DNA from 3 places in the Microbacterium sp. NPDC055521 genome. Region 3 is predicted to be linked to each of the others. Evidence: predicted binding sites of a transcription regulator. Region 3 holds the regulator's gene; each other region holds the start of a gene.
The links. Region 3 encodes LexA, which represses DNA repair genes until DNA is damaged. Its sites were predicted from a motif close to TCGAACANNTGTTCGA; they were not measured.

Region 1 (10,388 bases), on a different contig from region 3:
CAACGTGACCAGGTCTCGAGCCGCGTGCACGTGCACGACGTCGAAGAGTCGGACGTTCGATCGCACGCCCCGAAGAAGCCCTGGCGAGGTCAGTCCCGCGAAACCAGCGCCGGGCAGGAAGGTGCGCGCCGGATACAGCCGCAGCGGCACTCCGTCGAGCTGCGTCGGCGGGGCGCCGGCATACCCCCGGTGGCTGCCGGCGAGCACGACCTCGTGCCCGCGTTCCGCGAGCTCGCGCAGCTGGTTGACCGCGACTCGCAGCGGACCTCCGTACTCACCGTGGGGGCTGACGAGGGTCACCACACCGAGGATCCTCATCGCAACGAGGATTCCTGGGCACGCGGGGCGAGCACGACCGCACCCGGCTGGACGTCCGCGGAGACCAGCGCGGTTGCCCCGACCACGGCATCCGCACCTACGGTCACGCCGCGGAGAATCGTCGCGCGCGCGGCGATCCACGCTCCGTCCTGAATATGGATGGGCGCGTTGTCGAATTCGAACGACGGGGACCGGCGATCGTGGCTGCCCGTGCACAGGAACGCCGCCTGCGACACGCATACGTCGGCGCCGATCCGGATCGGCTCGAGGTTGAGCAGCCAGACCCGCTCGCCGATCCACGAGTCATCGCCGATCTCGAGCTTCCACGGCCAGTGCACGCGCACTCCTGCCCGCAGGTTCACGCCCGAGCCGATCCGCGCGCCGAACGCCCTGAGCACCGCAACCCGCACTCGCGGGGGCACGAACCAGGGAATCACGAGCAGACTCGAGGCCATCTGCCACGCCGCCTGCCACCCCACTCCGCGCCCCTTGTCGTAGCCGGCACCGGTGAAGTCCCCAAGCTTTCTCCGCATCCCCATGCGGGCATACTACTGGAGGCCTGCATCTGTCACACTTGCTCCATGTTCAAGTCACGAGCTGTGGGGACAGCACTGGCGATCATCCTCGCATTCACCCTCACCGGCTGCTTCGCACCGGCTGCTCCCGAGCAGAAGCCGGCCACCGTCGTTAAGACGATCGACGAATTGCAGGGGCAGAAGGTGAAGCTGCAGAATGGCGAAAGCCTCGGCATCGACACCCAGGGCGAGGACGCGGTCATCTACGACGCGATGATCCTCGACAGCAGTATCGGGGCGTACGAGCCGTCGCGCGACGGGAGCGAGATTCGGATCAAGGCGGTGGCGCCCGGAACGACGGATGTGCTGCTCGGCGATCCCGACCAGACCGTGCCGGATGTGTCCTTCACCCTGATCGTCGGCGAATGATAACGTCGTCCGCGAACGTCCGTCAGGCACGCAATCGAACCACAAGCTGAACCAGAGCTCATCCGACGCTTTCAGCGATAGAGTCGAAGGGCGACGCTGTCACATGCGTCGCTGGCGCGGTCCGGCATCCCCAGTGCCTCGCGTCAGATGCGGAGCTGTCCCCAGCGGCCCGTGTCAGCGGCCCCTGCTGAGTCCCCACTCGCTGGGGCCGCTCCCGTCTTCTCTGCCGGGCATGCGAAAAGGCGGCCACCCGCGAGGGTGACCGCCTTTCTGACCGGAGGGCGTCTCAGAGCGCGAGGTGCTGTCGCACCGTGCGCGCCAACGATTCCGCGTGGGAGTTCGCGGTCTCGGCATCCGCTGCCTCGACCATCACGCGCACGAGCGGCTCGGTGCCCGACTTGCGCAGCAGCACCCGGCCGGTCGCGCCCAGCTGGGCCTCGACGTCCTTCACGGCTTCCTGTACGCCGGCGTGATCCGAGACGGCGTCCTTGTCGACGTCCTTCACGTTGATCATCACCTGCGGGTAGACCGTCATGATCGAGGCCAGTTCGGCGATCGACTTCTTCTGACGCGCCATCTCGGCGACCAGGTGGAGCCCCGTGAGCAGGCCGTCGCCGGTGGTGGCGAAATCGCTCATGATCACGTGACCCGACTGCTCGCCGCCGAGCGAGTAGCCGCCGGCGTTCATGTCCTCGAGCACGTAACGGTCGCCCACCGCGGTCTGACGCACGGTGATGCCCTGCTCGCGCATGGCGATGTGCAGGCCGAGGTTGCTCATCACGGTGGCGACGAGCGTGTCGTCGACCAGCTTGCCGCGGCTCTTCATCGCCACGGCCAGGATGGCCATGATCTGGTCGCCGTCGACGATCTTCCCGTCGGCGTCGACGGCGAGGCAGCGGTCGGCGTCGCCGTCGTGTGCGATGCCGATGTCGGCTCCGACGCGGATGACCTCCGCCGCGAGCTTGTCGAGGTGGGTCGATCCGACGCCGTCGTTGATGTTCAGGCCATCGGGATCCGCCCCGATGACGGTGACCTTGGCGCCCGCCGCGGTGAACACCTCGGGCGAGGCGCCGGATGCCGCGCCGTTGGCGCAGTCGAGAACGACGTGGATGCCGTCGAGCCGGTGCGGCAGCGAGGCCAGCAGGTGCATGACGTAGCGATCCTCGGCATCCGAGAACCGGATGACGCGACCGACGTCGCCGCCGGTCGGCTGCAGCTTCTCCCGAGACTCGATGTGCTCTTCGATGCGCTGTTCGACGACATCGGGCAGCTTCACTCCGCCGCGCGCGAAGATCTTGATGCCGTTGTCGGGGGCCGCGTTGTGCGAGGCCGAGATCATCACGCCGAAGTCGGCGTCGATGTCCGAGATGAGGAACGCCGCGGCCGGCGTGGGCAGGATGCCCGCATCGAGCACATCCACGCCCGACGACGCGAGACCCGCCTCGACCGCGGCGCTGAGGAAGTGCCCCGAGATGCGCGGATCACGCGCGACGACAGCGGTGAGCCGCTTGCCGGCGGTGCGACGCGCCTCGGCGATACGGCCCTGGCCCAGGACGACAGCAGTCGCCTGGGCCAGGTGGAGCGCAAGTTCGGCGGTGAGGAGCTGACCGTTGGCCAGCCCCCGCACGCCGTCCGTTCCGAACAGTGCCATAACAGGAACTGCGCGGATCAGCGCTTCGAGTACTGAGGAGCCTTGCGGGCCTTCTTGAGACCGGCCTTCTTGCGCTCGATGACGCGAGCGTCGCGCGAGAGGAAGCCGGCCTTCTTGAGGGTCGGGCGGTTGTTCTCGGCGTCGATGTTGTTCAGCGCACGGGCGATGCCGAGGCGCAGCGCGCCGGCCTGGCCCGAGTCGCCGCCACCCGAGATGCGGGCGATGACGTCGTACGCACCCTGCAGGTTCAGCACCGTGAAGGGGTCGTTGATCAGCTGCTGGTGCAGCTTGTTCGGGAAGTAGTCCTCGAGCGTGCGACCGTTGATGGTGATGGTGCCCGAGCCGGGAACCAGACGCACGCGGGCGATGGCCTGCTTGCGACGGCCGACAGCGGCACCGGGAACGGAGAGCACGGGGCGGGGAGCCGACTCCTGGACCTCTGCCTCAGGGCTCGAGGTCGAGAAGGTCTGCGGGAATTCGGTGGTGTCCTGGATTTCAGCCACGAGTATGTCCTTAAGTCTTACGGCGCTTACTGGGCGACCTGGTCGAGGGTGTACGGCGTGGGCTGCTGAGCGGCGTGCGGGTGCTCGGCACCTGCGTACACCTTGAGCTTCGACAGCTGCTGACGACCCAGGGTGTTCTTCGGGAGCATGCCGCGGACGGCCTTCTCCACGGCGCGAACCGGGTGCTTCTCGAGGAGCTCGGCGTAGCTCGTGGCGGTCAGACCGCCCGGGTAGCCGGAGTGGCGGTAGGCCATCTTCTTCTGGAGCTTCTGACCCGTGAGGGCGACCTTCTCGGCGTTGACGATGATGACGAAGTCACCCACGTCGACGTGCGGGGCGAAGGTGGGCTTGTGCTTGCCACGCAGGATTGCTGCTGCGTGCGATGCCAGGCGGCCGAGAACGACGTCGGTGGCGTCGATGACGATCCAGTCACGCTGGACCTGCCCGGCCTTCGGGGTGTAAGTGCGCGTCACGATAGTGCTGCTTTCTTGATTCGAACGGAGAGGTTCGTGAATCCCACTCCGGGGTGGGTTCCGTCTCGAGGATCCGAGTGGAACACGCGCCAGTGGAGGGCTCACGTTCGCGGGTGCGACCGCAGTTGATCACACACCAAGGGTCAACCTTACAGCATCCGGAGGCTGAGGCCGAACTACTCGGCCTCGGCGGTCACCAGGATCGGGCGATGGTCGCTCGTGGCCTGCGGCAGGGTCGTGATCTTCGAGATGTCGAAGCCGACCGAGGTCGCGAAGTCGTAGTGCCCCTTGAACACGCGGTAGCGCGTGTACGTGCGGTCGTCGCTGAGGGTGAGCGTGTACCCGTGGTCGCGCACGGTCTGGCCGAGGCTCTCTTTGAACACGGGGTAGTTGTAGTCGCCCACCATGAGCACGGGCATCCCGGGGCCGAGGTCCTGCAGGGCGTCGAGACCCGCTCTGATCTGATTGCGGCGCAGCGAGTTGAGCGCGGTGAGGGGCGCGGCGTGGAACGACGCGACGATCAGCCCCCGCCCGGTGTCGATGTCGCGCAGCTGCGCGCCGAGCACACGCTCGTGCGCGGGCTTCAGCACCCGATCGTGCAGCGACTTCTTCAGCCCGATCGTGCGCACCTGCTCGACCTGGAACGTGTTGCGGCGCAGGTACATCGCGAGCCCTAGCCGATTGCCGCTGGTGGTGTGCACGAGGGAGAGTCCGCCGATGGCATCCGGAAGGGCCGTGGTGTCGCACTCCTGCAGACAGAGGATGTCGGGATCGTGCTCCGCGACGAGCGCCGCCAGCTCCGTTGCGGCGCGATGCTTGCGAAGGTTATACGAGATCACTCTCATGCCCGCCACGTTACCGGCGCCATCCGAGCGCGCGACGGGGTTGCGCGAGAGGCTCGACCGGGACTATTCCTCGTCGCGGTCGCGTCGGGCGCGCGTCTGCTCGGCGCGGGATGCCAGCAGTTCGTCAGCCGGATACCCGACCTCGACGAGAGTGAGTCCCCTCGCCGGCAGCACCTTGAACGCGCTCGTGCGGGTGAGCTCGTCGCGCAGCCGGGCGACATCCACCACCTCGAGCTTGCCCTCCCCCACCGCCACGCACGCGCCGACCAGGGCGCGAACCATGCTGTGGCAGAACGCGTCGGCCTTCACCTCGGCGATCAGCACGCCGTCGCGATCGCGTGTCCACCGGTAGTCGAGCAGGGTGCGGATCGTCGTCGCTTCCTCCCGCGGCTTGCAGTAGGCGGCGAAGTCGTGCAGGCCGATGAGGGTCTGCGCTGACGCATCCATCCGCCCGACGTCGAGCGCGGCGCGGATCGTCGTGGTGTCGTTGCGGCGCATCGGGTCGTAGCCGACCGTGGCGTCGGCGAGCCGGTAGGCGTACCGACGCCACACGGCCGAGAAGCGCGCGTCGAATCCCCCGGGCGCGAGGCTGGTGCGGGTGACGGTCACGTCGGGGTAGTTGCCGAGCACACCCCGGATGCGACGGGCGAGCGACCCCGCAGGATCGGTGGCCGCATGGCCGTGCCGCGTCTGCAGCCGAGCCCACTGGGCGTCATCGAGGTCGACGTGCGCGACCTGATCGGAGGCGTGCACCCCGGCATCCGTCCGACCCGCGACGACCAGCTGCGCCTCGGAGCCGAGGATGCGGGCGAGCGCCGCCTCGATCGTGCCCTGCACCGTGCGCAGGCCCGGCTGCTTGGCCCAGCCGCGGAAATGGGTGCCGTCGTAGGCGATGTCGAGGCGGATGCGCACCTGTTCAGCCTAGACGCGAGGGCCGGCCGCGGATGTCGGCGGTTGATGCCTAGGATGCCTGACCGACGCGTTTCTTGAGTCGCATATAGTTTCGATATTTGCGGAGAAGTGGTACAGTTTTCTTCGTAATTCTGCTTGACTTGTGGTTGGCCGGCGTTTAGGCTTTTCACATGTCAGCATCCGCTCTGCACCCGTTGCGAGAAGCCGTCACGGCTCTCGCCGGGGTGTGGGCGGATGCCGGCTCCGCGGCCGACCTCGACCGGTCAGACCTCGTGTCGATGACCCGCGCCATCGGGTCCGCGCGGCGGGCGCTGGATGCCCTGCAGGCCGACGTCGCCGCGGCCATCGCGCACGAATCCCGACCGGAGCTGGGTGCGGAGTCGCTGGCGAAGCAGCAAGGATTCCGCAACACCGCGCAGCTCATCGCGACCACCACCGGCACCAGCGCGGGAGACGCGGCGCGGCTGGTGAAAGTCGGCGAGGCGATCGCGCCCCGGCAGAACCTGCTCGGCGAGCCGGCGCCGGCGAAGTACCCGGCCGTGCAGGGTGCCGTCACCTCCGGCCGCCTGGGTGGTACCGGGGCGGCGGTGATCGTGGAGTTCCTCGACCGGGCCCGGATCGGGGCCGACAAAGATCTTGTGGCGGATGTCGAGCAGCAGCTCGTCGAGCGGGCCGTGGGACTGTCGCTGGATGACGTGCGCCGACTCGTCAAGCGCGCCGAAGCGGTACTCGAAGCCGACAAGCTCGAAGCGCGAGAAGAAGAACACCGCGCGCAGCGGGCGCTGAGCATGTTCGAACGCGACGGCATGCTGCACCTCAACCTCGTCACCCCCGTCGAAGAAGGCGCGCCGATCAAAGCCGCGATCGACGGATACGTGTCGGCACAGTTCCAGGCCCGCAAAGACCTGGCCGACACGGGCGTCGTTGATGCGGATGCCGATCAGCGCACCGTCACCATGATGCGCGCCGACGCCCTCACCCTGTTCTGCGCGCACGCGCTCGACTGCGACAGCCGGATGCCCGTCAGCGGTGCCACCGTCATCGTCCGCATCAACGCATCGGATCTCGAAGCGGGCACGGGCGCGGGAAGCATCGACGGGATCGACCAGCCCATCTCCGTCACCGCGATCCGCCGGATGGCCGCCAGCGGCGGCGTCATCCCCTGCGTGCTCGACAGCGCCGGGGACATCCTCGACTGGGGACGCGAGAAGCGCCTGTTCACCCGACAGCAGAAAGTCGCCCTCGTCGACCGAGACGGCGGATGCGCGATGTGCGGACTCCCACCGAACATGACCGAAGTGCACCACATCGCCTGGTGGAACCGAGACACCGGGCCGACGGACCTCGCCAACGGGATCCTGCTGTGCTCGACCTGTCACCATCGCATCCATGACAACGGGTGGGAGATCCGGATCGAGAACACCGATGCGCGCTCGGGCATCAGGGGACGAGTGTGGTTCATCCCACCACCACACATCGATCGCACCCGCGCACCCCGCCTCGGCGGCAGAGCCCGCTACGACATCGCCGCCTGACGGCGCCGATCGCTGCGCTCTGCTCTGCCCTGGCAGTCCCGCGGCCTTGCCGGAGGCTGCGGCCCGGCCGCGCTGCCCCGCTTGACCCGCGCGACCCCGCTGGCACGCGCCACCAGGAATCGCTGCCTCAGACCGCGACCTTCGGCTTCGCCCACGACCGACCTCGCGTGTCCTTGAGGATCGTGTACTCCACATCGACGTGCGGCTCGATCGCGCTGTACTTGTCGTTCGGCGCGCCGATCACGAGCTGGAAGCCCAGCCCCCGCCACGCGCCGATCGCGCGCTTGGTGAAGTGCGCGTCGGCCTTGATCAGCGCCTCGTCCATGAACACCGGGGCGTAGCGCGGACGCGACGCGCCGGCATCCCCCAGCTGATATCGCAGAGCCGCGCCGACGATGAACGCGACCAGCTCCTGCGACTCACCACCCGACTTCTCGCCGATGTGGTCGTACAGGGCGACGTGCTCCCCCGTCTCGGCGAGCACCCGCTCGGCCGACACGCGCACGTGGTTGCGCACATCGATCAGCTCGGCGAAGTCGGGCGCCGTGCGACGCATCCGCCCGATCAGACGGCTCATCCGCTTGTACGCGTGCTCGCGCTCGTCGTCGGTCGATGCCGCCTCGATCAGCCCGCGCACCTCGCGCAGCTCTCGACGGAAGCGCCGGCGGGCCTCGGACTGGTTCTCGCGCGGCGAGATCTGCAGGCGATGCCGGTCGTCGTAGAACGGCAGCTCGCGCATGATGCTGTTGATCGGCTCGATGCGCTCCCTGATCTCGCGCACCGATCGGCTCAGCGTCGAATCGAGGCTGGTCAGGTCGTTGCCCGAGAGCCCCAGCAGACTGTCGCGCCATTCGCTCTCGAGCTCGTGCAGCCCGTTCGTACGCAGCGCCTCGAGGATGCCGAGGAACTCGGGCACCGAGGCATCCGGATCCGGCAGCAGGTTGAGGTTCGGCCACCTCTCGAGGAACGACGACATCAGCTGCAGCATCCGCTCCCGCTGCTCGTCGTGCGCCTCGACCGCGGCGCGGCGATCGGATGCCAGGCGTGCCGCCGCCGACGTCAGCGCCAGGTCGAGCCGAGCGAGGCGGTCGCTCGCCGACGCCCCCGCGCCCTCCCCCGCACCGCGGTCGAGCATGAACCGTTCATCGAGGAACGCCGCCTGCGCATCGCCGACCGACATCTCCGCCGCCTCGTCGACCACCCGCTGGCACTCGTCGACGTCGTCGGTCACCGCACCCCAGCGCTCCTGGGCGTCGGCGCGCTGCGCGCCGAGCGCGCCGATCTCGTCGCGCAGCACGGCGGCTCGAACTTTCAGGCTCTCGGCGCGCTCGCGCAGATCGGCGATCTCGGGATTCGTCGTGGTGACCTCCGCCTCGACGGCCTGCCAGCGCTCGACCTCCGCTTCGAGGGACGCGACGTCGATCTGCTCCCAGGTCAGGTCATGGATCATCGCGAATGCCGTCGAGCGCTGCTCGATGGCATCCATCGCCGCCTCCGCGTCGGTCACGGCGGCGGTCGCCGCCGCCGCCTCCGCCTCGAGCGCCGCGGCCTGCTCGTCGAGTGCGCGCAGGCGCCGCTCGTTCGAGAAGCCCAGTACGTTCTCGCGCCCGTGCCCGCCGTGCGCGCCCCGACTGCCCTGCGACATCTGACCCGCGATGGTGAGCGCCATCGAGTGCGCCCCCAGCTGCGCCGACGAGTCGACGCACACGAACCCGAAGCGCTCGTCGAGGCGCTGCTGCAGCCAGCCGGTGAACGGCGTGGAGCGGTGGTCGACACGGCCGGGCAGGGTTCGCGCATCGGCGTTCGGCGACTCGGCCAGCCCGGTCTGGACGCCTTCGTAGCGCAGCCGGATCGGCAGGCGCACCTCGTCGATCGCCGCCCGGAACCGGTCGAGGTGCGCGTCGTCGAGCAGGATCGTCGTCGCGAACCCGCCGAGGGCGAGATTGAACGCCTCGCGCCACGGCTCGAACTCGGTGCGCACCTCGATCAGCTCGCCCACGAACGGCAGGGCGTCGACGTCGAGACCGGCCGCCTCGGCCAGCAGCACGCGTGCCCGGTCGAGGGCGGGAGGGATGCTGCCGCGCAGCCGATCCGCCTCCGCCCGCTCCTCGGCGAGCGCACGACGGCGCTTCGCGAGCGCCTGCCGGGCGGACTCGGCCTCGGCGAACGTCGCCCTGGCCTGCCGGCGAGCGGATGCTTCGGACTGTGCCGCGCGGGCGGCCGTCTGCACCTCGGCGAACTCCGCGGCCGTCGCCGCCGACAGTCCGAGCTCGGTCAGCACCGCGTCGAACCGGTCGCGCTCGCGCCGCACCTCGGCGAGGCGCCGCTCGACCGCGCGCAGTTCGCGCTGCGCGGTCTCGAGCCGGTCGCCGCCGGACTGACGCAGCAGGTCGAGCAGGCCGTCGCGCTCGGCTTCGGCGGCGTCGACGAGCGCCTTCTTCTCACGCAGGGTCAGATCGAGAGCGTGCGTGCGGTCGCGCAGCTCGTCCTCGACCTCGCGCAGCAGATCGAGGCGGCGCTGGGCCCGCCACAGCGTCGCGCGCGAGTCGGGTGAGGCGAAGTCGCCCACCTCGTCGATCAGGCGCACCCGCTCTGCGGCCGCGGTGATGCGATCCCGGATGCCAGGGATCGGCTCGAGCGCGTTCACCTGCTGGCGCGCGGTGATCATGCTCGCGCGGGTGCTCTCGAGCTCGTCGAAGTGCGCGACCACGGCATCCGCCGTCGCCATCGTCTCGGGCTCTTCGAGAACCAGCCGCTTGTACAGATCGTCGACCGTCGTGATCTGCTGACCGGCCTGGATGCGGGCGAGCAGGCTCATCGCCTTCGCGCCGGAACCCGCCGCGCCGATGCCCAGCACGGCGTGCAGGCGAGCTGAGAACTCGCGGTCGGTGCCGAGAGTGTCGAGCCCTAGGGCGCGCAGCGCCGAGTCGGCGAGCCGCTGCGAGGCGGCCTCTTCGAGGCGGGCGAGGTCGAAGAACCCGTCGGTCGTCGCACGCACCCGCACGGTGTCTTCGAGGACGCGCGCACCCGCCGGGATGTACCAGGCGCGCAGCGCCGTGAACCGGGATCCGTCGTGGTCGAGCCACGTCATCGCGATGGCCGTCCAGGTGTCTTCGCCGTCGCCGCGCAGCACGCGCAGCCTGGTGCCCTCGTCGGTGCGCGACTCGTCGATCTTGCCGCGACCGTACGAGAGGATGTTGCGCTGCT
Region 2 (10,388 bases), on a different contig from region 3:
CGCACGTACCCTGCGCTCTCGAGCGAACCCGACAGGCGCTCGGAGTCGTGCACGTTCATCTGGCAGCCGAAGGTGCGCACCTCGTAGGAGCGACGGCGCCCGTCGGCGGTCATCGCCGCGGTGGAGAGCGCGATGATCGTCGGTTCGGAAGAGAGAGAAGACATGGTGGTTCCATTCTACGAGCCGCCCGGCCGGGTGGCGGGGCGGCTCGTAGAGAGGATGCTCAGTCGGAGTCGACGAATCGCACGCCGGAGGAGTGCGCACCGGACGGGCGGGTCGTCGCGCGACGCACTCCGACCTCGCCCAGGGCTGTGCGTGCGGCGTTCATCGCGACGGAGCCGCCGTAGCCGCGGCGGGCCAGCTGCCCGTGCAGCCGGCGCAGTGCGGTGTCGTAGTCGAGGCGGCTCATGCCCGATGCCTTGCTGCGGGCGAACTCCAGCGCCCGCTCGGCATCGTCGTCGGGCAGCTCAGCGAGCGCGTCGTCGACGATGTCACGCGGGATGCCGCGCTGCCCGAGCGACCGCGCCAGGGCGATGCGTCCCTGCCCCTTCCGCTCGGATCCTGAGGTCACCAGCAGCGAGGCGAGCGTGTGATCGTCGAGGTAGCTGCGGCGGAGGAACTCGTCGATGACGTCGTCGATCGCGTCGCGGTCGAGACCGTTCTCGCGCAGCACCGACCGCGCCTCCGAGACCGACAGCTGCTTGGCGCGCAGCTTGCGCACCAGAGCCTCCTCTGCGCGCTGACGGATCTCGTCGGCATCCGATTCGAGCGGCACGGCGTCGTCATGATTCTCGGCCGGATCGTCGAGCCGCGGAGCTCCCCCGAACAACGGGATCACCGGGGCGAGCCCGTCGTCAGCGGAGGACATCAGGCCGGACGGCGTTCGGCGAGCTCGTCGACGGTGTCTTCCGCCTTGGCGCCCACACCCAGCTTCTGCTTGATCTGCGTCTCGATCGCCATGGCGACGTCGTCGTTCTTGATCAGGAAGTTGCGGGCGTTCTCCTTGCCCTGGCCGAGCTGGTCACCGTCGTAGGTGTACCACGAGCCAGACTTCTTGACGATGCCGTGCTCGACGCCGAAGTCGATGAGGCTGCCCTCGCGCGAGATCCCGATGCCGTAGAGGATGTCGAACTCCGCCTGCTTGAACGGCGGGGCCATCTTGTTCTTGACGACCTTGACACGGGTGCGGTTTCCGACCGCCTCGGTGCCGTCCTTCAGGGTCTCGATGCGCCGGATGTCGAGGCGCACCGAGGCGTAGAACTTCAGCGCCTTACCGCCGGCCGTGGTCTCGGGCGAGCCGAAGAACACACCGATCTTCTCGCGCAGCTGGTTGATGAAGATGGCCGTGGTCCTGGTCTGGTTCAGCCCACCGGTCAGCTTTCGCAGCGCCTGCGACATGAGACGCGCCTGCAGACCCACGTGCGAGTCGCCCATCTCGCCCTTGATCTCGGCCTCGGGCACGAGGGCGGCGACGGAGTCGATGACGACGAGGTCGATCGCGCCGGAGCGGATCAGCATGTCGGCGATCTCGAGGGCCTGCTCACCCGTGTCGGGCTGCGAGACGAGCAGCTGGTCGATGTCGACGCCGAGCTTGCGTGCGTATTCGGGGTCGAGCGCGTGCTCGGCGTCGATGAACGCGGCGATTCCGCCGGCGCGCTGCGCGTTGGCGATCGCGTGCAGGGTCAGCGTCGTCTTACCGGACGATTCGGGACCGTAGATCTCGATGATGCGTCCACGCGGCAGACCTCCGATGCCGAGGGCGACGTCGAGGGCGATCGACCCGGTCTGGATCACCTCGACAGGAGCGCGCTCGTCGCTGCCCAGTCGCATGATCGACCCCTTGCCGAACTGACGCTCGATGTGTGCGAGTGCGGAATCCAGGGCCTTCTCGCGGTCGTCGGTGGATGGCATGACGTGCTCCTCTGTATCTCGAAGTTCTGCCGCCTGTAGGCTGTCGCGGCCGTTCCGGATGGAGTGACTCTGCGACAAGGCGTATGGCTCAGTGCCACATCTCTCACCGTATGAGCGGCCACCGACATTGGATCGGTGACAGCGTCTGATGTGGAGAAGATGACCTCAAGACCACTTGTGCAGAACATTACGCACACATCGAACACATCTTCGACGACACGCCGAGGATTGGCCGCAGAGTTTCGTTCAGCGCTCGCGTGGATCCAGCCGTCCCACGCCGTAGCGCCGCGTCGCAGGCACGTCGGTCTCATCACACAGCGCGAGCCAGATATCGCGCGGCGGCACCCCGGCATCCAGTGCCTCACGGGCCGTCCTGCCCAGCGTGCCCAGGATCAGGTCGTGCACAAGAGAATCCGCGCGGCCGCCGAACTCGTCGTCGACCGCGCGGAGGAACTCGCTTCGTCGCATGTGGGGAGTGCGCTGCGGCGTCAGTGCAGCGACAGCTCGGGCTCGACCGCGGCGACGAGATCGTCGGGGACGACGTCCGGGAACGGACTGAGGCCTTCGAGCACGGAAATGCGGTCGCCGACCTCGCGCATGATCGTCGAGATGGGCACGTCGAGTGCCTCTGCGACCGATGCGAGGATCTCGCTCGACGCCTCCTTCTGACCGCGCTCGACCTCGCTCAGATACCCGAGAGCCACGGAGGCCTTGCTCGCGACCTGGCGCAGAGTGCGCCCCTTCTGCAGGCGGAAGTCCCGCAGCACATCGCCGATTTCCTGTCTGACGAGGATCATCGGAACCTCCTTTCCGTTGCGCCACCCGGAGACTGCTCCGAGGGGATCGCCAGTCTAACCCGATCGGTTGTCGTCGAATCTACTGTTTCTCGCTGTGCTTGAGTTGTGAGTGAGCGGCTTGTCACGTAGAAGACAACGTCGATGCGCGCGGGCCTATTCCCGCACCGCTGCCAGCGCCGCGGAGACGGCCGCCGCTGTCGCCTGCGCACGGATCTCGGCGCGCGTGCCGGCGAACAGGTTCGGGATGCTCCGGATGCCCGTCGCCGTGGCGACGCCGATGTGCACAGTGCCGACCGGCTGGCCGTCGGGCGAGTCCGGCCCGGCGATCCCCGTCGTCGCGATGCCCACGTCGGCCGGACGATCGTCGACGGCCACGGCGCGCCGCACCCCCTCGGCCATCTGCGCGGCCACGTCGGGATGCACGGCACCGTGCTCGGCGAGCAGAGCGGCGTCCACGCCGAGCAGCGTGTGCTTGACCGGGGTCGCATAGGCGACGATGCCGCCGAGCAGAGCAGCCGACGCACCGGGGACCGACACGATCTCGGCGGCGACCGCACCTCCGGTGAGCGACTCCGCGACGCCCAGCGTCCAGCCGCGCTCGCGCAGAGCGGCGACCAGCAGCGCGGCGTCGGTCATCCGGCCCTCCGGCGACCGCGCACCTGCGCCACGATGTAGTCGATGCCGCTCGCGACGGTGAGCACGAGCGCCAGGATCATCAGCACCTGCGTGACCACCACCCAGGCCGTGTGACCGACGAGCCCGCCCAGCGGCAGCAGCGCCCAGCTCAGCGCGAGGCCCTGGACGACGGTCTTGATCTTGCCCATCCAGGCCGCGGCGACGACGTGCTCGTGCACGAGTGTGAAGCGGTGGATCGTGATCGCCCACTCACGGACGAGGATCACGATGACGATCCACCACGGAACCTCGCCGAGGATGGCGAGCCCGAGGAAGCCCGCGCCGGTGAGCAGCTTGTCGGCGATCGGATCCCACAGCTTTCCGAAGTCGCTCACGATGTCGTACCTGCGCGCGAGGTAGCCGTCGACCCAGTCGGTCGAGATGGCGAGCACGAAGAGCCCCGCAGCCACCCAGCGCATGACGATGTCGTCGGCGCCGAACGCACCCGCGAGAAGAAGGAGCACGAAGAAGACGACCGCGAGCGGGATGCGGGCGATCGTGATCGCGTTGGGAAGCTGCCTCGGAATCGTCATCAGTCGCGCCCCGTCAGTCCCCAGGCGTCTTCGTCGCCGTCGTCATCGCTCTCGACCACCGGCAGCCCTTCGAACTGCTGGGCCACGGGATCGCGTCCGTACGGGTCGGCGGAGGCGCTCGCGGGCGGTGCGGCAGGCGCGGCAGGTGCCGGTGCGTCGTCTCCGCGCAGCTTCGCGAGCACTCCCGGCAGCTGCTCCGACGTGACCAGCACATCGCGGGCCTTCGAGCCCTCCGAGGGCCCGACGATCTCGCGTGATTCGAGCAGGTCCATGAGGCGTCCGGCCTTGGCGAAGCCGACGCGCAGCTTGCGCTGCAGCATCGACGTCGACCCGAACTGCGAAGACACGATCAGCTCGGCCGCCGCGAGCAGCAGTTCGAGATCGTCTCCGATGTCTTCGTCGACCTCCTTCTTGCGCGCTTCGGCCGACTCCTGCACGTCGGGGCGGTACTCGGGTCGCGCCTGCTGCGTGACGTGCTTCACGACCGCCGAGATCTCGGCCTCGTCGACCCAGGCGCCCTGCAGACGGAACGGCTTCGACGAGCCCATCGGCGAGAACAGCGCGTCGCCCTGACCGATCAGCTTGTCGGCGCCGGGCGCATCGAGGATGACGCGGCTGTCGGTGACGCTGGTGACGGCGAAGGCCAGACGCGAGGGCACGTTCGCCTTGATCAGGCCCGTGACGACGTCGACGCTGGGGCGCTGCGTGGCGAGCACGAGGTGGATGCCCGATGCGCGCGCCAGCTGGGTGATCCGAACGATCGAGTCCTCGACGTCCCGCGGGGCGACCATCATCAGGTCGGCGAGCTCATCGACCACGACCAGCAGGTAGGGGTAGGGCTTGAGCACGCGCTCGCTGCCCGGCGGCAGCTGCACCTCTCCGGCGCGCACCGCCTTGTTGAAGTCGTCGATGTGGCGGTAGCCGAACGACGCCAGGTCGTCGTACCGCATGTCCATCTCCTTCACGACCCACTGCAGCGCCTCGGCCGCCTTCTTCGGGTTCGTGATGATGGGCGTGATCAGGTGCGGCACGCCCGCGTAGTTGGTCAGCTCGACCCGTTTCGGGTCGATCAGCACCATGCGCACATCAGCGGGGCGGGCGCGCATGAGCAGGCTCGTGATCATCGAGTTCACGAAGCTGGACTTTCCCGACCCTGTCGAACCGGCGACGAGCAGGTGCGGCATCTTGGCCAGGTTCGCCACGACGATGTTGCCGCCGACATCCTTGCCGACGCCGATGGTCAGCGGGTGCGTGCTCTTCTGCGCCGCGCTCGAGCGCAGCACATCGCCGAGCGCGACGGTCTCCTTGTCGACGTTGGGGATCTCGATGCCGATGGCGCTCTTGCCCGGAATGGGCGACAGGATGCGCACGTCGTTCGACGCGACCGCATAGGCGAAGTTGTTGCTCAGCTGCAGGATCTTCTCGACCTTGACGCCGTGACCGACCTCGATCTCGTACTGCGTGACCGTCGGACCGCGCGAGAAGCCGGTGACCTTGGCGTCGACCTTGAACTGCTCGAGCACGCTGGTGATCTGCTCGATCGTGCGGTCGGTGGCATCCGAGCGCACCACCGGCGGCGGCCCGGGTTTCAGCACCGCCGTCGAGGGGAGCACGTAGGGGGCGGCGGGCGCCTGCATCCCCTTCTCCCCCGGCCCCGCTGTTCCGAAGCCGTCGAGACCGGGCAGCTCGCCCGTGGAACCCGAGTCGTCGAGCAGGGCGGTCGTGCTCTGCTCGCCGAGCAGCCCGGTGAGGGCGCTGACGTCGGAGAGCACCTCGGTCGCCGCATCCGCCCCGCCGTGGGTCGCGGGCTCGTCGTCGACGATGACCGCCTGGTCGTACGCGCTCTTCTGCGACGGCTCGTCGAAGAGCGCCGTGATGGCCTGGGAGTCGACGTCGTCGTCCGGCGTCTCCTCTCGCCCGCTCTTGTTGCGTCGCCACCACGGCAGCGCGTCGTCTTTCTCGGCGTCATCGGCGGCCACAACCTCCTCCGCCGAGGGACGCAGGGGCCGCTCGGCGCCGAACATCCAGGCGTACAGGTCGCCCAGCCGCTCGCCGATGCGGTTCGGCGGCGTCTTGGTGAGGATCAGGATGCTGAGCACCGCGAGCAGCGCGAGGATGACGTACGCGACGACCGGGGTGAGGAAGGCGAGGGGCTCACCGAGCATCCAGCCGAAGAGTCCGCCGGCGCCGCTGAGCTCGGGCATCCCGTCGCGCGGCTGCGGCCTGACGACCGCGCCGGTCGCGCCGACGGTGCCCGAGGCGACGTGCAGGATGCCGGCGAGCGACAGCACGAACAGACCGAAGCCGATCCCGATCCGGCCGTTGTCATGCACCGACGACGGATGACGGAACAGCCACCCTGCGAGAAGAAGCAGCAGCACCGGGAGCACGAACGCGACCCGGCCGACCAGCAGACCCCAGGTGAACGCGCTGATGTTCTGTGCGATCACGTTGCCGATGAAGAACCACTCGACCACGCCGCCGATGATGGCGAACAGCACCAGCAGCAGCGGGAAGCCGTCGCGTCGCTGATCTTTCTCGAGGTTCTCCGGACCGAAAGCACGGAACAGACCGCCGACCCCGTGTGCGAGCCCGAGCCACATGCGGACCCCGAGCGGGGGTCGCTCGGCCTCGTCGATGTACTTCTTCGGAGCCGGAGCGGCTTTCGCGCTCGATCGGGCCGTCGTCTGCCGCTTCGGGCGGGACGAGTTCGCGCTCTCGGACGCGCGCTCGGACTTGGTGGTGCTCCTGGCCATGTGTCCACGGTACGGCCGACGGCCGACAACCGCCCGCAGTGACGCGGCTTTACGCGGTATCAGGCCTCGATCACGAGGGGCACGATCATCGGGCGACGGCGCAGCTTCTGGTTGACCCAGCGCCCGATCGTGCGACGGATGATCTGCGAGAGCGCGTGGTTGTCGCGCACGCCGTTGCGCGCCGCCTCCTGCAGGGCGGCGATGATCTTCGGGGTGATGTCGTCGAACACCCGGTCGTCCTCCGCGACGCCGCGCGCATGGATCTCGGGTCCCGAGATGATGCCGCCGGTCGAGGAGTCCACCACGACGATGACCGACACGAAGCCCTCTTCACCGAGGATCCGGCGGTCCTTGAGATCGGCGTCGGTGATGCCGCCGACCGTCGATCCGTCGACGTACACGAAGCCGATGTCGAGCTGACCGGCGACCCGGGCCTCACCGTCACGCAGGTCGATGATGGTCCCGTTGCCGCCGACGATCGTGCGCTCCTCGGGCACGCCGGTGGCCTGGGCGAGCTTTGCGTTCGCGATGAGGTGACGGTACTCGCCGTGCACCGGCAGCACGTTCTTCGGCTTCAGGATGTTGTAGCAGTAGATCAGCTCGCCGGCCGCGGCGTGGCCCGAGACGTGCACCTGCGCGTTGGCCTTGTGCACCACGTCGGCGCCCAGCTTGGTGAGCCCGTCGATCACACGGTAGACCGCGTTCTCGTTGCCGGGGATGAGGCTCGAGGCGAGGATGACGGTGTCGCCCTCGCCGGGCTCGATCGCGTGGTCGAGGTTGGCCATGCGGCTGAGCACGGCCATCGGCTCACCCTGGGATCCCGTCGACATGTAGACGATCTTGTCGTCGGGCAGGTCACGGGCCTTCTTGTAGTCGATCAGCACGTTCGCGGGCACCTTCAGATAGCCCAGCTGCTCGGCGATCGTCATGTTGCGCACCATGCTGCGGCCCAGGAACGCCACGCGGCGACCGTGGGCGTGCGCGGCGTCGATGACCTGCTGCACACGGTGCACGTGGCTCGAGAAGCTGGCGACGATGACCCGGCGCCGCGCCTTGCCGATGACCTGCTCGAGAACGGGCCCGATCGATCGCTCGGTGGGCGTGAATCCCGGCACGTCGGCGTTGGTCGAGTCGACGAGGAACAGGTCGACGCCCTCCTCGCCGAGACGCGCGAAGGCGCGCAGGTCGGTGATCCGCCCGTCGAGCGGCAGCTGGTCCATCTTGAAGTCGCCCGTGGCCAGCGCGAGTCCGGCCGGGGTGCGGATGGCGACGGCCAGGGCATCCGGGATCGAGTGGTTGACCGCGACGAACTCGAGGTCGAACGGACCGACCTTCTCCTCCTGGCCCTCCCTCACGGTGAGGGTGAATGGCTTGATCCGGTGCTCCTTGAGCTTCGCCTCGACGAGTGCGAGCGTGAGCCCGGATCCGATCAGCGGGATGTCCTGCTTCAGGCGCAGCAGGTACGGCACCGCGCCGATGTGGTCTTCGTGACCGTGCGTGAGTACGACGCCGACCACGTCGTCGAGCCGGTGCTTGATCGGCTCGAAGTCGGGCAGGATCAGGTCGACGCCGGGCTGGTGCTCCTCGGGGAAGAGCACTCCGCAGTCGACGATGAGGATCTTGCCCTCGTACTCGAATGTGGTCATGTTGCGTCCGACCTCGCCCAGACCGCCCAGCGGGGTGACCCGCAGCGTTCCGGGAGCGAGCGGCTCGGGTTCGGCGAGGGGGAAGGACATTCGGTCTCCTCAAGCGGGCAGGCGGGGCCCGGTCATGTCGTTGTCAGCGCGAGGGCGCGCTCATCGTGTGGTGCCGTGCACCTTGGGCAGTGCGCCGCCGGCCGCAGCGTTGCGGTCGGGGCGGAAGTTCGAGAAGTCGGCGCCGGCGACATCCGTGACGAGGGCGATCTCATCCTCGATGAGGGCCGCCTCCCACTCCTCCGGGCCGACCAGGGGCAGGCGCACGCGCGGGCTGTTGATGCGGCCGAGTCCGTGCAGGATGTACTTCGCCGAGACCGTGCCGGGCACGTGCGTCATGACCGCTCGCACCAGCGGCTCGAGACGCTTGTGCTCGGCGGTCGCGGCCGTCAGGTCGCCCCGGTTGACCGCGTCGACGATGGTCCGGTACGGGGCCGAGGTGATGTTCCCGGTGACGCCGACGAGGCCCGTCGCACCGATCGACAGGTGCGGCAGCACGTTGGCGTCATCGCCGGAGAAGTACATCAGCTCGGTCTGGTTCAACACCCGGCTGACCTCGCTGAAGTCCCCCTTGGCGTCCTTGACCGCGAGGATGTTCGGATGCTTGGCCAGGCGCAGCATCGTCTCGTACCTGATCGGCACGCCGGTGCGGCCGGGGATGTCGTAGAGCATGACCGGCAGGTCGGTGGCGTCGGCGACCAGGCGGAAGTGGGTGAGGATGCCGGCCTGGGTGGGCTTGTTGTAGTACGGCGTGACGACCAGGAGCCCGTCGGCGCCGGCCTTCTCGCTAGCCTTGTACAGCTCGATGGCATGCGCGGTCTCGTTGGACCCGCCACCGGTGATGATCTTCGCCCGCCCGGCCGAGACATCCTTCCCGACCTCGACGAGACGGATCTTCTCGTCGTCGGTGAGGGTGGAGGTCTCACCCGTCGTGCCCGTGACGACGATGCCGTCGGCACCGTCGCTGATGACGCGGTCCAGGTGCTTCTCGGTGGCCGGCCAGTCGACCTCGCCGTCGGCGGTCATCGGGGTGACCAGCGCGACGAGCACCTGTCCGAAGGGATTTTCCGCGTGCGTCATCCTCTCAGCGTAGCGTTTCAGTGCCTGGCGCCGGGACCGCGCGTCAGACGCGACCGCGACGTGCGATGCCGGAGGTGAGCCGGCTGGGCAGCACGCGCGTGAACGCGACGATGAGCGTGTACCTCAGCGAGGGGATCGACACGGGCCGGCCGAGCGCGGCATCCCGCAGTCCGGCTCGCACGACCCGGGGCGCATCGAGCCACATGATCGATGGCACGCCCTCCTGACCACGGGCGAGCCCCATCCGCTCGTGGAAGCTCGTGCGCGTGAACCCGGGGCACAAGGCTGTGACGCTGACTCCGTCGCGACCGTACTCGGCGTTCGCCCACCGGCTGAACCCGATCAGCCACGACTTGCACGCGGAGTAGGTGGAGCGGGAGATGAAACCGGCCACGGAGGCCACGTTGATGATCCGCCCGCCCCGGCCGCGCATGGCGCGGATGGCCGCGTGCATGAGTCGCATCGACGCCTCGACGTGCACGCGCAGGTGCCGCACCTCATCGTCGATCGGGTTGTCGGCGAAGTGCAGCGGCAGGCCGAAGCCGGCGTTGTTGACGAGCAGATCGACGGGGGCGCCGGCATCGGCGATGCGGTCGGCGACGCGCTGCACGTCGGCCTCGATCGCCAGGTCGGCGAGCAGCACCTCGACATGCACGCCGTGCTCGTCGCGCAGCTGCGCGGCCAGCGCCTCGAGGGCGTCGGCGCTGCGGGCGACGAGCACGAGGTCGGCTTGACGCGCGGCGAGCTGCCGTGCGAATTCGGCGCCGAGTCCGGCGCTCGCTCCGGTGATCAGGGCGGTGGGCATCAGCGCTCGTATCCGAGGAAGCGGTACCGGATGCCGGTGCGGGACGTCTGCCACTCCCCCTCGTCCACCAGACGCCAGCCGTCGACCGGCGGCGCGTACGCGTCGCCGTCCACCTCGATGTCGAGCTCGGTGACCTC
Region 3 (10,388 bases):
GCTGCGCGGCGACCCGCCGGCGGGCCGGAGCGAGGACGACGTGTTCCTCGGCGACCTCGAGAGCTCGGCGCAGCTCGTGCAGCTGATCGACCGCGTGCAGGCCGAGCGGGCGCCGTACGAGGAGTCGCCGGTGCGCGGCAACCCGGGTGCCGTGCGGGTCGCGCCGCGCCGCAAGGTGAACATCGCCGTCGCAGCCTTTCCCAACGGCCACCCCCGCTCGGCGTACAGCAGCCAGCACGTCGACGCGCTGCTCGCGAAGCAGGCCGCTGGGGCGACCGTCGCGATCACGCAGCTCTTCTTCCACTCCGACCACTACCTCGCGTTCGTCGAACGTGCGCGCCGCGCCGGTGTCACGATCCCGATCCTTCCCGGCATCATGCCGATCACCTCGCCCGCGCGCCTGGCGCGCGTGCTCGAGCTGACCGGCGAAGAGCTGCCGAGCGAGCTCGCGATCGAGCTCGAGGTCGAGCCGACCACCGAGGGGCGCCGGCAGATCGGCATCCGCTGGGCCGCCGACCTCATCCGTGCCGTCGTCGACGGCGGGGCGCCCGGTGTGCACCTGTACGCGTTCAACCAGCACGAGACCGTGCTCGACGTCCTCCAGTCCGCCGGGGTCATCCCCGCGCGCCAGCTCTCCGCAGCATCGAAAGGAACACCATGACCGCTTTCCCCGCAGGGACGATCCTCGGCTACCCGCGCATCGGCCGCCGTCGCGAGCTGAAGAAGGCCGTCGAGGCATTCTGGGCCGGCCGCGCCGACCAGGCCGAGCTCGAGCGCACCGCCGCCGAGCTGCGTGCGACGACGCGCGCCCGTCTCGCCGAGCTCGGCCTCGGCCGCGATGACTCGTCGATCCCCGAGTCGTTCTCGTTCTACGACCAGGTGCTCGACGCCGCGGTCACCGTCGGCGCCATCCCGACCCGCTTCGACGATCTTCGCGATGCCGACGGCACCATCGGACTGGATGCGTACTTCACGGTCGCCCGCGGCGAGGGCGAGCGCGCACCGCTCGAGATGACCAAGTGGTTCAACTCGAACTACCACTACCTCGTGCCGGAGATCGGCCCCGAGACGGCCTTCTCCCTCGCCAGCGAGCATCTCGTGCAGCAGGTCGCCGAGGCTGCGGCCGCCGGGTACGTCACCCGCCCGGTGATCGTCGGACCGGTCACCCTGCTCGCCCTGGCGAAGGCGTCGGATGACGCACCGGAGGGCTTCGAGCCGCTCAGCCGACTCGATGACCTGCTGCCGGTCTACGCCGAGCTGCTGGCCAAGCTGAAGGCAGGCGGCGCCCAGTGGGTGCAGCTCGACGAGCCGGCGCTGGTCAGCGAGTCGCTGCCGGTCGACACCGCGACCCTGGCGGATGCCGCAGCCCGCGCCCTCGCGGTGCTCGGCGGCGCGAGCGCGCGCCCGCAGATCTTCGTGGCAGCCCCGTACGCCGCGCTCGGCGCGACGCTCGACGTGCTGGCCGCCGCGCCCGTCGAGGCGATCGGCGTCGACCTCGTCCGCGGCGAGGTGCCCGCCGCACTGCCCACGCTCGAAGGGAAGACCCTCGTCGGCGGCGTGGTCGACGGACACAACATCTGGCGCGGCGACCTCGACGCGGCGTTCGCGAAGCTCGAGTCGCTGCGCGCGCTCGGCGCGGCCGCGGTGTCGGCATCCACCTCGACCTCGCTGCTGCACGTGCCGCACGACGTCGACGACGAGACGGCACTCGATCCGCGTCTGGTCTCGTGGCTCGCCTTCGCCGACCAGAAGGTCGGCCAGGTCGTCACCCTCGCGCGGGGGCTGGGCCGGGGCCGGGAGGCCATCGCCGACGCGCTGGATGCGGCATCCGCAGCCCTCGCCGACCGGCATGCCGCCCCCGGCGTGCGCGACGGGGCGGTGCGCGGGCACGAGGTCGCCGAGGCGGAGTTCTCGCGCGTCTCGTATGCCGAGCGCGAGAGCGCGCAGCGGGCGCTGAACCTGCCCGCACTGCCCCTGACGACGATCGGCTCGTTCCCGCAGACCGGCGACATCCGCAGGGCCCGCGCCCAGTTCCTGCGCGGCGAGCTGCCCGCCGACGACTACGACGACTTCCTGCGCCGCGAGATCGACCAGGTCGTCGCCCTGCAGGAGGAGCTCGGCCTCGACGTGCTCGTGCACGGCGAGCCCGAGCGCAACGACATGGTGCAGTACTTCGCCGAGCACCTCGACGGGTTCGCCGTCACCCAGCACGGCTGGGTGCAGTCCTACGGCTCGCGCGCCACCCGGCCCTCGATCCTCTGGGGAGACGTGTCGCGCCCGGCGCCGATCACCGTCTCGTGGGCCGCGTACGCCCAGTCGCTCAGCGCGAAGCCGGTCAAGGGCATGCTCACCGGTCCCGTGACGATTCTCGCGTGGTCGTTCGTACGCGACGACCAGCCGCTCGGCGAGACCGCCGATCAGGTCGCCCTCGCCCTGCGAGACGAGATCACCGACCTCGAGGCCGCCGGTATCGCGATCATCCAGGTCGACGAGCCGGCGCTGCGCGAGCTGCTGCCGCTGAAGGCGGCGGATCAGGCCGACTACCTCGACTGGTCGGTGCGCTCGTTCCGCCTCGCGACCGCCGGTGCCGCTGCGGCGACGCAGATCCACACGCACCTCTGCTACTCGGAGTTCGGCGTGGTGATCGATGCGATCCGCGCCCTCGACGCCGATGTGACCTCGATCGAGGCCGCGCGCAGCCGCATGGAGGTCGTCGCCGACATCGCGCGCTTCGGCTTCGATCACGGGGTCGGCCCCGGCGTGTACGACATCCACTCGCCGCGGGTGCCCAGCGTCGACGAGATCGAGGCTCTGCTGCGCCGCGCCGTCGACGAGCTGCCGCTGCGGCAGCTGTGGGTGAACCCCGACTGCGGTCTGAAGACCCGCGCCTACGAGGAGACCGTCGAGTCGCTGCGCAACATCGTCGAGGCCACCCGGCGCGTCCGTGAGGACGTCGCGGTCGCCGTCTGACGCCCGTCCAGCAAGAGAGGCGCCCCTTCCCGACCGGGAAGCGGCGCCTCTCTCCGTCGCAGGCGCGCGATCAGACCGAGCGGAGCACCGCGACGACCTTGCCGAGCACGACCGCCTCGTCGCCGAGGATGGGCTCGAACGCCGAGTTGCGGGGCAGCAGCCAGGTGTGCCCGTCTCGCCGGCGGAAGGTCTTCACCGTCGCCTCCCCATCGATCATGGCGGCGACGATCTCGCCGTTCTCGGCATTGTTCTGCGTGCGCACGACGACCCAGTCGCCGTCGCAGATCGCCGCGTCGATCATCGACTCGCCGTTGACTTTCAGCATGAACAGATCGCCCTTGCCCACCAGCTGCCTCGGCAGCGGGAAGATCTCCTCCACCTGCTGGTCGGCCGTGATCGGCACTCCCGCGGCGATCTGGCCGACGAGGGGCACCAGCGCGGCGTCCCCTACGGACGGGGCGGTGTCGGCGGGGTTCTCGGTACCGCTGCCGGGAAGGTCGATCAGCACCTCCATCGCGCGGGTCTTGCCCGGGTCGCGGCGCAGGTAGCCGCTCAGCTCGAGCTGCCCGAGCTGGTGAGTGACGCTCGAGAGCGACTTCAGCCCCACCGCGTCGCCGATCTCGCGCATGCTCGGCGGGTAGCCGTGGCGGGCGATCGAGGTCTGGATCACCTCGAGGATCGCCATCTGCTTGGGGCTCAGGCTCTTGCGGCGTCGCGTGCGGGGAGCCTCGGCTGCGGTCTCGGGGGTGTCGCTCATGGATGCTCCTTCATACCCTCACACGGTCGGATCCGCGTCGTCGCGGGGATCCGGTTCGAATGTCGGTGGCCCATGGTGGGCTGACTTCATCGAAACCGTATCCGAGTTCGCCCGGATAACGGAAGATCTGTTCGAGCGTGTCGCAGAAGTGACGGCACGGTATTCGAAGAATTCTTGACAGATGTTCGATATCGAAGATACATTCGGAACGTAGCTTCGCATCCGGCATCCCCGGCCGGATGCCGGATGCGAAAGCTGCACCCCTTCCGCCCGAAGGGCGGAGGAGAGCGAAGAGGAGCATCACATGAGCACCACCAGCATCCAGGCCCCCGAGACCTTCACGGTCACGGCCGCTGCACGGCGTTCTGTCTCGACCCGGCTGCGCCTCACGGCGCGCGGTCGTCGTCTGCTCGCCGCCCTCGCCGCCGCACCGGTCATCGCAGGCATCGCCGTCTCCCTTCTGGCCGGCGGCTCGGCTGTCGCGTCCGGTGAGAGTGAGCCGGTCGCCTTCGAGACCGTGACGGTTCTGCCCGGTGACACGCTGTGGTCTATCGCAGCCGAGGCAGCACCCGCCTCCGATCCGCGCGACGTCATCGACGACATCAAGCGTCTCAACGACCTCACCACCGGCATGATCCAGGTAGGCACGTCGATCGCGATCCCGACGGCCTACTCCGGGTGAGCGCGCCGTCATCCGCGGCGGCGCGCGCGATGCGCGGCCTACGATGGAGCATGTGACATCCCTCGATGAGCTGCCCCTCCGCGCCGACCTGCGCGGGCTCACGCCGTACGGTGCCCCGCAGGCGCCGCTCCCGGTCGCTCTGAACGTCAACGAGAACACGCATCGGGTTCCCGACGAGGTCGCCAGCGACATCCTCGACGACATCGCCCTCGCGCTGCGCGACGTCAACCGCTACCCCGACCGTGAGTTCACGCAGCTGCGAGAGGCGTTCGCCGCGTACCTCGGTCACGGGCTGACGGCCGAGCAGATCTGGGCGGGCAACGGCTCGAACGAGGTGCTGCAGCACATCATGCAGGCGTTCGCCGGCCCGGGCCGCACCGCCTTCGGGTTCGCGCCCACCTACTCGATGTACCCGCTGATCACGCAGGGCACGGGCGCGCAGTGGCTCGCGGGCGCCCGGCACGACGACTTCACGCTCGACCCCGATGATGCCGCGCGGCAGGTCGCCGAGGCAGACCCCGACGTCGTCATCCTGTGCACCCCGAACAACCCCACCGGCACCCCGCTGGGACTCGACGTCATCGAGGCCGTCTACGACGCGACGCGCGGCGTCGTGATCGTCGATGAGGCCTACCAGGAGTTCGCCCCGCACGACGCCCCCTCGGCGCTGAGCCTGCTGGCCGGCCGGCCGCGGCTCGCCGTCTCGCGCACGATGAGCAAGGCCTTCGCCTTCGCCGGCGCCCGGGTGGGCTATCTGGCCGCCGACCCGGCGTTCATCGATGCGCTGCGGCTCGTGCGCCTTCCCTACCACCTCAGTGCTCTCACGCAGGCCGCAGCCGTTGCGGCGCTGCGCAACTCGTCGACCATGCTGCAGATGGTCGACGAGATCGTCGAGCAGCGTGAGCGCATCTCGGCCACGCTCGAGGCCCTCGGATACCGGCCGCACGCCTCGTGGTCGAACTTCGTGCTGTTCGGCGGAGTCGACGACCCGCAGGCCCTCTGGCGTGCACTGTACGACCGCGGAGTGCTCATCCGCGACGTCGGAATCCCGCATCACCTGCGTGTCTCCGCCGGCACCGAAGCCGAGACCACCGCATTCCTGGAAGCCCTCGCGTCGATTGGATCGCCCGCATGACCACCCGCACCGCCCGCCGAACCCGCAGCACCTCCGAGTCGACCGTCGAGGTCGTCATCGACCTCGACGGCACGGGACGCAGCGACATCGACACGAGCGTTCCGTTCTTCGACCACATGCTCACGGCGTTCGCGAAGCACTCGCTCACCGACCTCACGGTGCGCGCCACCGGCGACACGCACATCGACGCGCACCACACGGTCGAGGACATCTCGATCGTGCTCGGCCAGGCGATCCGCGAAGCGCTCGGCGACAAGGCGGGCATCTCGCGCTACGGCGATGCGCTGGTGCCCCTCGACGAGGCTCTCGCTCAGGCCGTGGTCGACATCTCGGGCCGCCCGTTCCTCGTGCACGACGGTGAGCCCGCGGGCTTCGAGTTCCACCTCATCGGCGGTCACTTCACCGGATCGCTGGTGCGCCACGTGTTCGAGGCGATCACCCTCAACGCCGGCCTGACCGTGCACGTGCGCCTCCTCGGGGGCCGCGACCCGCACCACATCGCCGAAGCCGAATTCAAGGCGTTCGCCCGCGCGTTCCGTCAGGCAAAGGCCGTCGACCCGCTCGTCGACGGCATCCCCTCGACCAAGGGCGCGCTGTGACCGAGCGTCGTGTCGTCGTCTTCGACTACGACTCCGGCAACGTGCACTCCGCCGTGAAGGCTCTGGCCGCAGCGGGGGCCGAGGTCGAGCTCACGCGTGATCGCAGCCGGGCCCTCGAGGCGGACGGACTGCTCGTGCCCGGCGTGGGCGCCTTCGCCGCGGTTCGCGACGCGCTGGTCGCACACGGCGGTGACGAGATCATCGACCGGCGCCTGGCCGGCGGACGCCCGGTGCTCGGCATCTGCGTCGGCATGCAGGTGATGTTCGAGCGCGGCGTCGAGCGCGGCCAGCCCGCCGAGGGGCTGGGTGAGTGGCCGGGCACGGTGGCCGAGCTGGACGCCCCCGTGCTGCCGCACATGGGCTGGAACACGGTCGAGCCGGGGGAGGGCAGCGTGCTCTTCGACGGTATCGAGGACGAGCGCTTCTACTTCCTGCACTCGTACGCCGCCACCGCGTGGGAGCTCGACGTCATCGCGCCGTTCCCGCAGCCGGCCGTGACGTGGGCGACTCACGGTGAGCGCTTCATCGCCGCCGTCGAGAACGGTCCGCTCTCGGCGACGCAGTTCCACCCCGAGAAGTCGGGGGAAGCGGGCATCCGGCTGCTGCGCAACTGGATCGGATCGCTCTGATCGGACCGCGGGTGTGACGAGCGCACCGAAGGGCGCTCGTCCCCGTGATCAGAGCCCGCGTGCGACGGCGGCGCCCGCCGCCAGCCAGGCCGACTGCGTCGCCGGCGCGAGGGCGCCCAGCCTCAGATGGCCGTCGACCATCTCGTGGTCGAACGGAATCGCGACCACCTCTCGTGCCAGGTCGCGGTAGCCGGACACCACCTGGTCGACATCGGCCGCCGTGGCCTTGGGGTCGGCCTGAGTGACGACGACCACCGATCGGCGGGCGAGCCGCGCCGACCGCTCGTCACGGTCCTCGAGCGCCTCGAGCAGCAGAGCACCGGCCTCGGCGTGATCGTCGCGAGTCGTGGTCGCCACGACGAGCTGATCGGCGTGGTCGATCATGCGCAGCCACATCGGGTCGGACTCGTCGTTGCCGGAGTCGATGATGATCAGACGGTAGTACTTCGCCGCCACGGCGTGGATCGCATCGATGTCCTCCGAGCGCAGACGGTTCTCCTGCGCGAGCCGCATGGGCTTCGAACGCAGCACGTCGTACTTCTCACGCGCCTGGTGATGCACGTAGCGGGCGAGGTCGGCCGACTGGGCTCCCGCGCCCAGCAGGCGATCGGTCTCGGGGAGCAGCTCGAACAGCGTGTGATCGTGCGGGCCGGTGTCGGTGCGCCAGCCCAGGGTGCCACGGGTCTGATTGTTGTCCCAGGCGAGCACTCCTGCCCCGCCGAACCGCGCGAAGACGGCGGAGAGCAGAACCGTCGAGGGAGTCTTGCCCGCGCCGCCCTTGCCGTTCACCACGGCGATCGTGCGCGGACCAGGCCAGTGCTGGCTGACAAGCAGCTCGTTGTCGCGCACTGCGCGCTCCGCTGCGCCGGGGGCGAGCGAGAACCCGATCCGGTTCAGCATGCCGCGGGCGCCCGTCTTGGCCGGCTCCTCGTGGGGCTCGTGCTGCAGGAAGGACGGCCGCTCGCGCTGTTCACGTCGCGATGCGGACGCCGGGGATGCCGGGGTCGCGACGGACGGGGAGGCCGACGCCGGAGCGGGTGCGGGCGTCGCGGTTGCAGGCACGGATGCGGCATCGGGGACGGATGCCGGTGCCGGGACTGTTGGAGCTGCAGGAGCCGCCGAGGATGCCGGCTCCGGAGCGCTGGACGCGCGGTGATACCGGGGCGCCTCGGCGGGCCCGTCGGGCGGCGTCAGTGGCACTTCCGAGACCAGCGGCTCCGACTCGGCCGATGACCGGCGCGTCGCGCCCGTCCGCCGGCGCAGCGGACCTGCGCCGCTGCCGTTGTACGCGTCGGTCATGCCTCACGTCCCTCCGTGTCGATGGCACACGGGCGAAGATGCCCCGCTCGTGCGCATCCGATCGTACCGTCGGGGGCCTGCGAGATACCCGGTGGCCCGTGGCCCGGCGTCACGTCGTTTGAGACGGTCTCCCTCCCCGGCTACGCTGATCTCTCGTGCCCGCTCGGGCCGCCTCCACCCCTTTCGAAGGACGACATGAACGACTTCGCACAGTCCCCCTCGCTGATCCTGCTGCCCGCGGTCGATGTGGCCGGCGGCAAGGCGGTGCGCCTGACGCAGGGCGAGGCGGGCACCGAGACGAACTACGGCGACCCTGTCGACGCAGCAGGCGAGTTCGTCGACGCCGGCGCCCAGTGGATCCACCTCGTCGACCTCGACGCGGCCTTCGGGCGTGGCAGCAACACCGCGATCCTGCGCAAGGTCATCAAGCAGTACCGTGGCGTGAACATCGAGCTCTCGGGCGGCATCCGCGACGACGCGAGCCTGGACGCCGCTCTGGAGGCGGGCGCGACGCGCATCAACCTCGGCACTGCAGCGCTTGAGAACCCGGAGTGGTCGGCCGACGTCATCAGCCGCTACGGCGAGGCGATCGCCGTCGGTCTCGACGTGCGCGGCACGACGCTCGCCGCCCGCGGCTGGACGAAGGAGGGCGGCGACATCTGGGAGGTGCTCGAGCGTCTCGAAGAGGCGGGCTGCAGCCGCTACGTCGTCACCGACGTCACGAAGGACGGCACTCTGCGCGGTCCGAACCTCGACCTGCTGCGCGAGATCACCTCGCGCACGCCGAAGCCGGTGATCGCCTCCGGTGGTGTCGCGAGTCTGGACGACATCGCGGCGCTGCGCGAGCTCGTGCCACTGGGCGTCGAGGGCGCCATCGTGGGCAAGGCGCTGTATGCCGGGCAGTTCACCCTCGCCGAGGCGCTGGATGTCGCCGGCGACTGACGACGCCTGCGACCACGGGCACGAGAACTCAGGCGACTCGGCCGGCATGCCGTGGGAGGGGCGCAGCTTCCAGGCGAACCCGCACGCCGCCGACGACGGCTCGGCCGATCCCGCACTGCTGGCCGCACTGCTGCGATTCCGCCGTGGTGAGGGCTCGCAGGTCGAGGTGGTCGATGCCTTCCGCGACGCGCGCGTGCTCGTGCCGCTCATCGCCGAGAGGGGCGATGAGGGTGTGGGGCCGACCGGCCTGACGGTGGACAAGACGCAGGAGCTCTCGATCGTCACGGTGGCCGCTCCCGACGGTCGTCGGGTGCAGCCGGTGTTCTCATCCGTCGACACGATGCGCCGCTGGGATGCCGCCGCGCGTCCGATCCCCGTCGAGGCGATCCGCGTGGCGCTGTCGGCGTCGAGCGAGCAGACCGACCTGATCGTGCTCGACCCGGCATCCGACACCGAGTTCGTCGTCCGCCGTCCCGCGGTCTGGGCGATCGCTCAGGCGCAGCGCTGGGAGCCCAGCCACCTTTCGCCCGAGGTCTTCACCGCCCTGCGTGAGAGCATCGCGCACGAGCTGGCGGTGATCGACGTGTCGGTCGCCGCGGGGGATCCGGATGCCAGGATGCGCGGCCCCGAGCTCATCGTCACGCTCGAACTGGTCGACGGCCTGGAACGCGAGACCCTGGACGCTGTGCTCGCACGGCTCGCGCAGCGCTGGGCGGCCGACGACCGGATGGCCGTGCTCGTCGACTCCCTGACGGTGAAGCTGACACGCTCGGAGGGCTGACGATCCGGCCCGGCTGCGCCGGATCGCTTCCCCGATGCTCTCCCCGCTCAGGGAGGGGCGGGGGAAGGATCACCTCGTCGTGGTGGCGGCCCGACGATCCGGAACCGACCGGGACGGTCGTCGCCACCACCAGTACGCGGAGATCGCCGCGCCGATCAACAGCCACGCCGCGCCCAGGATCTGCGCATGCGGGTTGGCGTTCGCCAGCGCGTAAGCGAGGACAGCCGTTCCGACGACGGGTGAGATCCAGTGCAGGAAGAACCGTCTGCTCCGACCGCGAACGCCGAAGTGCACGATGACGGCGACGTTGAGCAGGATGTATGCGGTCAGCGCGCCGAATGTGACGAGCGTCGTCAACAGCTCCTGCTGTGCTGTGCCGGTGATGCCGACGACCAGGGACAGAGCGGCGATCAGGAGCATCGCGTTTCGAGGGACCTGGCGCCCGTCGACGAAGGCGAGAAAGCGCGGCAGCTGCCGGTCGCGCGCCATGCTGAACACCAGCCGGCTGGATGTCGCCTGCGATGCGATGGAGTTTGCGAAGATCGCGATGAGCGCGGACGTGAGCGTGATGACCACCTGGAACCACGGTCCGAC

Region 1: a site for LexA is predicted at 5,726-5,741, ahead of ACWGSM_RS06930 (DUF222 domain-containing protein). Genes of this name have one in related genera too.
Region 2: a site for LexA is predicted at 2,110-2,125, ahead of recA (recombinase RecA). Genes of this name have one in related genera too.

The regions. Positions count from the first base shown of each region.
Region 1 is NZ_JBSHJX010000005.1:58,502-68,889, reverse strand. Features, by position in the region: gene ACWGSM_RS06970 (glycosyltransferase) at 1-318, opposite strand, end outside; gene ACWGSM_RS06965 (putative colanic acid biosynthesis acetyltransferase) at 315-857, opposite strand; gene ACWGSM_RS06960 (hypothetical protein) at 900-1,262, shown strand; gene glmM (phosphoglucosamine mutase) at 1,549-2,913, opposite strand; gene rpsI (30S ribosomal protein S9) at 2,931-3,416, opposite strand; gene rplM (50S ribosomal protein L13) at 3,443-3,889, opposite strand; gene ACWGSM_RS06940 (endonuclease/exonuclease/phosphatase family protein) at 4,066-4,734, opposite strand; gene truA (tRNA pseudouridine(38-40) synthase TruA) at 4,798-5,646, opposite strand; gene ACWGSM_RS06930 (DUF222 domain-containing protein) at 5,817-7,181, shown strand; gene ACWGSM_RS06925 (ATP-binding protein) at 7,309-10,388, opposite strand, start outside.
Region 2 is NZ_JBSHJX010000002.1:116,391-126,778, forward strand. Features, by position in the region: gene miaB (tRNA (N6-isopentenyl adenosine(37)-C2)-methylthiotransferase MiaB) at 1-164, opposite strand, end outside; gene ACWGSM_RS02415 (regulatory protein RecX) at 224-868, opposite strand; gene recA (recombinase RecA) at 868-1,911, opposite strand; gene ACWGSM_RS02425 (DUF3046 domain-containing protein) at 2,158-2,379, opposite strand; gene ACWGSM_RS02430 (helix-turn-helix domain-containing protein) at 2,400-2,708, opposite strand; gene ACWGSM_RS02435 (CinA family protein) at 2,862-3,344, opposite strand; gene pgsA (CDP-diacylglycerol--glycerol-3-phosphate 3-phosphatidyltransferase) at 3,341-3,916, opposite strand; gene ACWGSM_RS02445 (DNA translocase FtsK) at 3,916-6,672, opposite strand; gene ACWGSM_RS02450 (ribonuclease J) at 6,732-8,408, opposite strand; gene dapA (4-hydroxy-tetrahydrodipicolinate synthase) at 8,469-9,446, opposite strand; gene ACWGSM_RS02460 (SDR family NAD(P)-dependent oxidoreductase) at 9,490-10,251, opposite strand; gene ACWGSM_RS02465 (dihydrofolate reductase) at 10,251-10,388, opposite strand, start outside.
Region 3 is NZ_JBSHJX010000012.1:30,382-40,769, reverse strand. Features, by position in the region: gene ACWGSM_RS11610 (methylenetetrahydrofolate reductase) at 1-661, shown strand, start outside; gene metE (5-methyltetrahydropteroyltriglutamate--homocysteine S-methyltransferase) at 658-2,970, shown strand; gene lexA (transcriptional repressor LexA) at 3,041-3,727, opposite strand; gene ACWGSM_RS11595 (LysM peptidoglycan-binding domain-containing protein) at 4,032-4,409, shown strand; gene ACWGSM_RS11590 (histidinol-phosphate transaminase) at 4,453-5,544, shown strand; gene hisB (imidazoleglycerol-phosphate dehydratase HisB) at 5,541-6,143, shown strand; gene hisH (imidazole glycerol phosphate synthase subunit HisH) at 6,140-6,772, shown strand; gene ACWGSM_RS11575 (MinD/ParA family ATP-binding protein) at 6,821-8,071, opposite strand; gene priA (bifunctional 1-(5-phosphoribosyl)-5-((5-phosphoribosylamino)methylideneamino)imidazole-4-carboxamide isomerase/phosphoribosylanthranilate isomerase PriA) at 8,267-9,013, shown strand; gene ACWGSM_RS11565 (SseB family protein) at 8,997-9,794, shown strand; gene ACWGSM_RS11560 (APC family permease) at 9,864-10,388, opposite strand, start outside.